2 regions of the Streptomyces sp. JL2001 genome follow, and region 1 is predicted to be linked to the other one. Evidence: predicted binding sites of a transcription regulator. Region 1 holds the regulator's gene; the other holds the start of a gene.

Region 1 (3,404 bases):
CCCGTTCCGAGACTGACGCCGCGCCCTGCCTCGTCCGCCTCGCACTGCTCCACCCGGACCCCGACGACGGTCAGTGGCTGCTGCCCGTGCCGCCGTCGATCGCGCTCAACCAGCTCATACACCCGCTCGAGCAGGAGATCCAGGCGCGCCGGCAAGAGGCCATCTCGCTGGCCGACACGTTCGAGCCTTTCATGACCATCAACCGGCTGGACCCGGCGGCCTCGCACGCCATCACCGTGCTCGAAGGCCTGAGCATGATCAACGCGACGCTCGACCGGGTCACCGCCGAGTGCACCGAAGAGCTGCTCACCATCCAGCCCGGGAGCGGGCGCCGTCCCGACACCCTGGAGAAGGCGCTGAAGCGGATGGAGCCGCTGCTCGACCGCGGTGTCCGGATGCGCACCCTGTACCAGCACACCGCACGGCACCACCCCGCGACGCTGGCCTACGTGGAGCGGGTCGCCCCCTACGGCCTGGAGCTGCGGACGCTCGAGGAGATCATCGACCGGCTGATCATCGTCGACCGCAAGGTCGCCTTCGTGCCCGCGCGCAGCGACCGGCAGGTCGCCCTGGAACTGCGCCACGAGGGCCTGGTGCAGTACCTCGTCGGCGTCTTCGACCAGTTCTGGCTGCACGGCGTCCCGTGGGAGGAGGGAGTGGTGTCCTACACCACCGCCCTCGACGGCATCAGCGGCGTCCAGCGCTCCATCGCCAAGCTCCTCGTCGAGGGCCACGTCGACGAGGCCATCGCCCGCCGGCTCGGCATGAACGTCCGGACCTGCCGCGCCCACATCGCCAAGCTCGCCTCTGCCCTCGGCAGCGGCAGCCGCGCCCAACTCGGCTACCTCATCGCCCGGTCCGGGATCCTGGAGCAGGACGACTGACCATGTACGCGCAAATCGACCTCGACGGCCGCGCCGGGACCCTGCGGGTGTCCGGGCACGGGATGCCCACCGTGGACCTCGTACGGAAGCCCGGCACCGAACCCGACCGGCACACCCCCATCGGGACCCGCAGGCCCGACCTCCTCACCCTCACCGTCGACGGCGTGGGCGCCCGGATCAGGCCCGCCCGGGGCCGGCTCTGGCGGCGGTCCTACCGGGTGGACGCCACCGTCGGCGGGGTGACCTACCGGCTCGTCCCCTGCTCCCATCGGGAGAGCCGGCTGCTGCGCGACGGGCGCAGGATCGGCGCGCTGGAGTCCGCCGGTGACGGACGGGCGGACGCCGACTGGGACGAGGGCGTCCCCGTCGAGCCCCGGGACGTCGCCGTCGGCACCGCCCTCGCCGCCGCCTTCGGCACGGGCGCCGCGCCCTGGTGGGAGACCGCCGCGGACGTGATCGGCGAACTCATCCCCTGAGGGCGTCCCGTGGACCCCAGCGGCCGCCTCCCGGCCCCGGACGCGAAGGGGCCCCCTCCCGTCCGGGAGGGGGCTCCTTCGCAGGCCGTGCGGGCTACTCGCCGCGCTTGGGACGCCACACCACCAGTGCGCTCGCCTGCTGCACATCGGTGTACGGCACCAGGTCCCGGCGGTACGAGGCGTGCACCTGGGCCTCGCGCTGGCGCAGCGTCGCCGCTGCGCCCTCCACCGCCGCCGACAGCTCGGACACACGTGCCTGCAGCGCGGCGACCTGGTTCTCCAGTTCGATGATGCGCTTGATGCCCGCGAGGTTGATTCCCTCGTCCTGCGACAACTGCTGGACGGTGCGCAGCAGTTCGATGTCGCGGGCCGAGTAGCGCCGGCCGCGGCCCGCCGTGCGGTCCGGGGAGACCAGGCCGAGACGGTCGTACTGGCGCAGGGTCTGCGGGTGCAGGCCGGAGAGCTGGGCCGCCACCGAGATGACGTACACCGGCGTCTCGTCGGTCAGTTCATAGGGGTTGCGGCTGCGCCCTGGTCTGATGTCCATTGCGTCAAGCTCCCTTCGCGGCCTCGAACAGCTCTGCCCGCGGGTCCTCGCCCGCGGTCGCCTCGCGGTAGGTCTCAAGGGCCTCGCGCGCCTTGTCGTCCAGCTCCGCGGGCACCGCGACCTCCACCGTCACCAGCAGATCGCCGCGCGTGCCGTCCTTGCGGACCGCGCCCTTGCCCCGGGCGCGCATGGTCCGGCCGTTGGGCGTGCCCGCCGGCAGCTTCAGCGTCACCGCCGGGCCGCCGAGCGTGGGCACCTTGATGTCGCCGCCGAGCGCCGCCTCGTGGAACGACACGGGCACGGTGACGGTCAGGTTGTCGTCCTTGCGGCCGAAGACCGGGTGGCTGTCGACGTGGACGACGACGTAGAGGTCGCCGGACTGGCCGCCGCGCTCGCCCGGTGCGCCCTTGCCGCGCAGCCGGATCCGCTGGCCGTCGGAGACTCCGGCGGGGATGCGGACCTGCATGGTGCGGGAGGACTTGGCCCGGCCGCTGCCCTTGCAGACCTCGCAGGGGTTCTCCGCGATGAGGCCGCGGCCCTTGCAGTCCACGCACGGGTCGGTCAGCGAGAAGGACCCGCTGCCGCCGCGCGAGACCTGGCCGGTGCCGACGCAGGTCGGGCACACCCGGGGGGTGCCGTTCTTGTCGCCGGTGCCCGAACAGGCCTTGCAGGGCTGCTGGCTGGACATCCGCAGCGGCACGGTCGCGCCGTCGACGGCCTCGACGAAGCTGAGCGTCACCTCGGACTCGATGTCCTGGCCGCGGCGGGGCTGCGTGCGCGGGCCGGCGCCGGCGCCCGCTCCCCGGTTGAACAGGCCGCCGAAGACGTCTCCGAGACCGCCGCCGAAGCCGCCGGCCCCACCGGGGCCGCCGGGGGCCTGGGCGCCTCCGAAGAGGTCGCCCAGGTCGAAGTTGAACGTGCCGCCCGCCCCGCCGGGTCCGGCGCGGAATCCGCCGTTGCCGAAGAGCGCGCGCGCCTCGTCGTACTCCTTGCGCTTCTTGGGGTCGCCGAGGACGTCGTTCGCCTCGGAGATCGCCTTGAAGCGCTCCTCCGCCTTGGTGTCACCGGTGTTGGCGTCCGGGTGGTTCTCGCGGGCGAGCTTCCGGTACGCCTTCTTGATCTCGGCGTCGGTGGCGTCCTTGGGGACGCCGAGAACCTTGTAGTAGTCCTTCTCGACGAAGTCCTTCGTGCTCATCGACGTCCCTCCTCTCGGACGATCGTTGCGCTAGCCCTCTTCGGGGCCACCGCTCTCCTCGTCTGCCGACTTCTCTTCCTTCGCGGCCGGCGTCGCCCCGGGCTGGGGCTCGGCCACCGCCACGCGCGCGGGCCGGATGGTCCGCTCGCCGATGCGGTACCCCGGCTGCAGGATCGCCACGCAGGTCGTCTCGGTGACGTCCGGCGCGTACGAGTGCATCAGGGCCTCGTGGATCGTCGGGTCGAAGGGCTCGCCCTCCTTGCCGAACTGCTGCAGACCCATCTTGGCGACGACGGTCTCCA
Region 2 (3,404 bases), 1.4 Mb from region 1:
GTGGCGCGGAACGGCCCCGAGGGGCGCCGGAGCCGTACGTGGCGGGCCCGGCGCCGCGGTCGGGGGCGGGGAGGTGACGCCACGGACGCGGGGCCCCGGCGCGTCACGTACCACTCGATCCGGTGCAGTTCGCGGCGGCTCCGCCGGTTCCCGCCCGGGTCAGGGGGCGGTCGGCGGCCCGCCGCCCGGCAGTGCCGAGAACACCCGCCGCAGGGCGGGCGGCCGGTCTCCGTCGGTGGCGACGACGACCCGGTACCGGTACGTGACGACGTACTGGAAGCCGTCGTGCACCGGCGCGCCGGTCGGCCGGGCGGGCACCGCGGCGAAGGCGGGGTCCTCCAGGGCGGCGCGCAGCTCGCCGACCTCGGCCGGTTCCATCCGCCCGGTGCGCGGCGGCTTGGTGCCGGAACGGGTCGTGTACGAGCCGTCGTAGCGCACGATCAGCTGGTTCTGCACGCCGGCGAAGCCGCCGGTGACGTTCAGCTCGACCAGCACCTCCTGGGGCGCGGGCTCCTCGCTGTTCTTCGAGGTGCCGTCCGGTGAGGGCGACGGGGGCGAGGTCGGCGGCGGCGCGGTGCTCGTACCGGGCGTCGGGGCGGACGGGGCCGGCGGCGTGTCCGGCCCGCAGCCGGCGAGTGCCGTCAGTGTCACCAGTACCGCGGTCGCGGCCCACCGGCCTGCCGTGTACCGCCTGCCCCTCGTGCTCCCGGTCGCCATGCAGCCGATCATGCCCGCCCCGGTTCCGCTTGACCAGGGCGCGGCACGCCGTGGTCGGCCGGCCCGCCCCGCCGGGGCCGGGCGCGGGTCGGCTCCCGTCGCTCGCGGCCGCCGTGTCAGTCGCGGACGATCCCGGTCAGGGGCCCCTCGTACCGCCAGCCCAGCGACGTGTACAGCCCCAGCCCGTCCGTCGTCGCCGACAGGACACCCGTCACCGCGCCGGCCCGGGCGGCGGCCGCCTCCAACGTGTGCATGACCTGGGCGCCGAGGCCGCGGCGGCGGTGGCGGGGGTCGGTCTCGATCTGGTCGGCGACCGCCGTCTCCCCCGTGGGGGCGATCTGGCCGCGCGCGGCCAGGGTGCCGTCCGGGGCGAGGATCCTGACCCGGACCACACCGTCCCGGGTCTCCGTCGTCCGCGTGTACCCGTCCGGGACGGGCGGCCGGCTCTCCGGCCCGGCGGGGTGCAGCCGCTTGCACATCATGAAGCCCGGATCGTCGGGCACGGTCCATCCCGGTGTGATCCATCCGGCGACGTCCTCCGGCGCCGCCATGACCTTCAGCCAGGTGTACGGCTCGGTGATCTCCGCGCACAGCCGGCCCACCGAGGAGGCGTCGGGCGCCGGCAGCACGTGGCGCAGGACGTGCTTCGGCAGGCCCACGTCGATCCGGTAGCCCCACGGCCGCGCGACGGCGGGGGGTGTGCCGCGGGAGACGGTCCAGCCGGCCACCCATGCGGATGTAATAGCTCCCATATCCATCCAGTCATTACATCCGCTGTTCACGGCGAGCGGGGGAGTGATCGCTCAGAGCGAACGCGGCCTGGGGAACATTCGCGGGCCCCCCTGCATTGAGTCGACATAGCTCAACTTGACTGCCGAAGGGGAGATCATGGCTCCTGAGTCCACGGAGTACTCGACGCTGACACTGCCTGTGCTGCCGCTCGACGACGAAGTCGTGCTGCCCGGCATGGTGGTTCCGCTCGACCTGTCCGACAACGACGTCCGCGCCGCGGTGGAGGCCGCCCAGGCCGCCGCGCGCTCCGGCAGCGGCAAGCCCAGGGTCCTCCTGGTGCCCCGTGTCGACGGCACCTACGCGGGGACCGGCGTCCTCGGCACCGTCGAGCAGGTCGGAAGGCTGTCCGACGGCGACCCCGGCGCGCTGATCCGCGGCCGCGGCCGCGTCAGGATCGGCGCGGGGACGACCGGCCCCGGCGCGGCCCTGTGGGTCGAGGGCGCCGTCGTCGAGGAGGTCCTGCCCGACCCGCTGCCCGGCGCCGTGACCGATCTGGTCAAGGAGTACAAGGCGCTGGCCACCAGCTGGCTCAAGAAGCGCGGCGCGTGGCAGGTCGTGGACCGCGTGCAGCAGATCGACGGCGTCTCGGCGCTCGCCGACAACTCCGGCTACTCGCCCTTCCTCTCCGTCGAGCAGAAGGTGGAACTGCTGGAGACGGCCGACCCGGTCGCCCGGCTCAAGCTCGCCACCGCCCAGCTGCGCGAGCACCTGGCCGAGCAGGACGTCGCCGAGACCATCGCCAAGGACGTCCAGGAGGGCGTCGACAAGCAGCAGCGCGAGTTCCTGCTGCGCCGCCAGCTCGACGCCGTACGCAAGGAGCTGCGCGAGCTCAACGGCGAGAGCGAGGGCGACGAGTCCGACGACTACCGTGCCCGCGTGGAGGCGGCCGACCTGCCCGAGAAGGTCCGGGAGGCCGCCCTCAAGGAGGTCGAGAAGCTGGAGCGGTCCAGCGACCAGTCCCCGGAGGGCTCCTGGATCCGCACCTGGCTCGACACCGTCCTCGAACTGCCGTGGAACGAGCGGACCGAGGACCGGTACGACATCCAGGGCGCCAAGGCCGTCCTCGACGCCGAGCACGCGGGCCTGGAGGACGTGAAGGAGCGGATCACCGAGTACCTCGCGGTACGCAAGCGGCGCTCCGAGCGCGGCCTCGGTGTGGTCGGCGGCCGGCGCGGCGGCGCCGTGCTCGCCCTCGTCGGGCCGCCCGGAGTGGGAAAGACGTCGCTCGGCGAGTCCGTCGCCCACGCGATGGGCCGGTCCTTCGTCCGCGTCGCACTCGGCGGCGTACGGGACGAGGCCGAGATCCGCGGGCACCGGCGCACCTACGTGGGCGCGCAGGCGGGCCGGATCGTCCGGGCGATCAAGGAGGCCGGGTCGATGAACCCGGTGGTCCTGCTGGACGAGATCGACAAGGTCGGCTCGGACTTCCGCGGCGACCCGGCCGCGGCCCTCCTCGAAGTCCTGGACCCGGCCCAGAACCACACCTTCCGCGACCACTACCTGGAGGTCGAACTCGACCTCTCCGACGTCGTCTTCCTGGCGACGGCGAACGTTCTGGAGGCCATCCCGGAGGCGCTGCTCGACCGCATGGAACTGGTGCGGCTCGACGGGTACACGGAGGACGAGAAGGTCGTCATCGCCCGTGACCACCTGCTGCCCCGGCAGCTTGAGCGTGCGGGACTGGAGCCCGGCGAGGTCGTCCTGGAGGACGCCGCCCTGCGCAGCCTGGCCGGCGAGTACACCCGTGAGGCGGGCGTCCGCACCCTGGAGCGGGCGATCGCGCGGCTGCTGCGGAAGGTCGCGGCGCAGCACGAACTCGGCGACCGGGAACTGCCCTTCAGCATCGCGCCGGACGACCTGCGCACGCTGATCGGGCGGCCCCACCACGTGCCGGA

What was found. The regulator HspR, encoded in region 1, represses chaperone genes until heat shock. The targets are predictions, from matches to a motif close to TTGAGNNNNNNNNNCTCAA.
Region 2: lon (endopeptidase La) is a predicted target of HspR. The motif match lies at 1,565-1,583, and genes of this name have one in related genera.

Annotation. Positions count from the first base shown of each region.
Region 1 covers NZ_CP169421.1:4,124,112-4,127,515, reverse strand. Annotated here, with positions in the region: gene ACE1OA_RS18430 (helix-turn-helix transcriptional regulator) at 1-884, shown strand, start outside; gene ACE1OA_RS18425 (hypothetical protein) at 887-1,360, shown strand; gene ACE1OA_RS18420 (heat shock protein transcriptional repressor HspR) at 1,455-1,907, opposite strand; gene dnaJ (molecular chaperone DnaJ) at 1,912-3,102, opposite strand; gene grpE (nucleotide exchange factor GrpE) at 3,133-3,404, opposite strand, start outside.
Region 2 covers NZ_CP169421.1:2,683,376-2,686,779, reverse strand. Annotated here, with positions in the region: gene ACE1OA_RS11640 (hypothetical protein) at 160-717, opposite strand; gene ACE1OA_RS11635 (GNAT family N-acetyltransferase) at 834-1,475, opposite strand; gene lon (endopeptidase La) at 1,606-3,404, shown strand, end outside.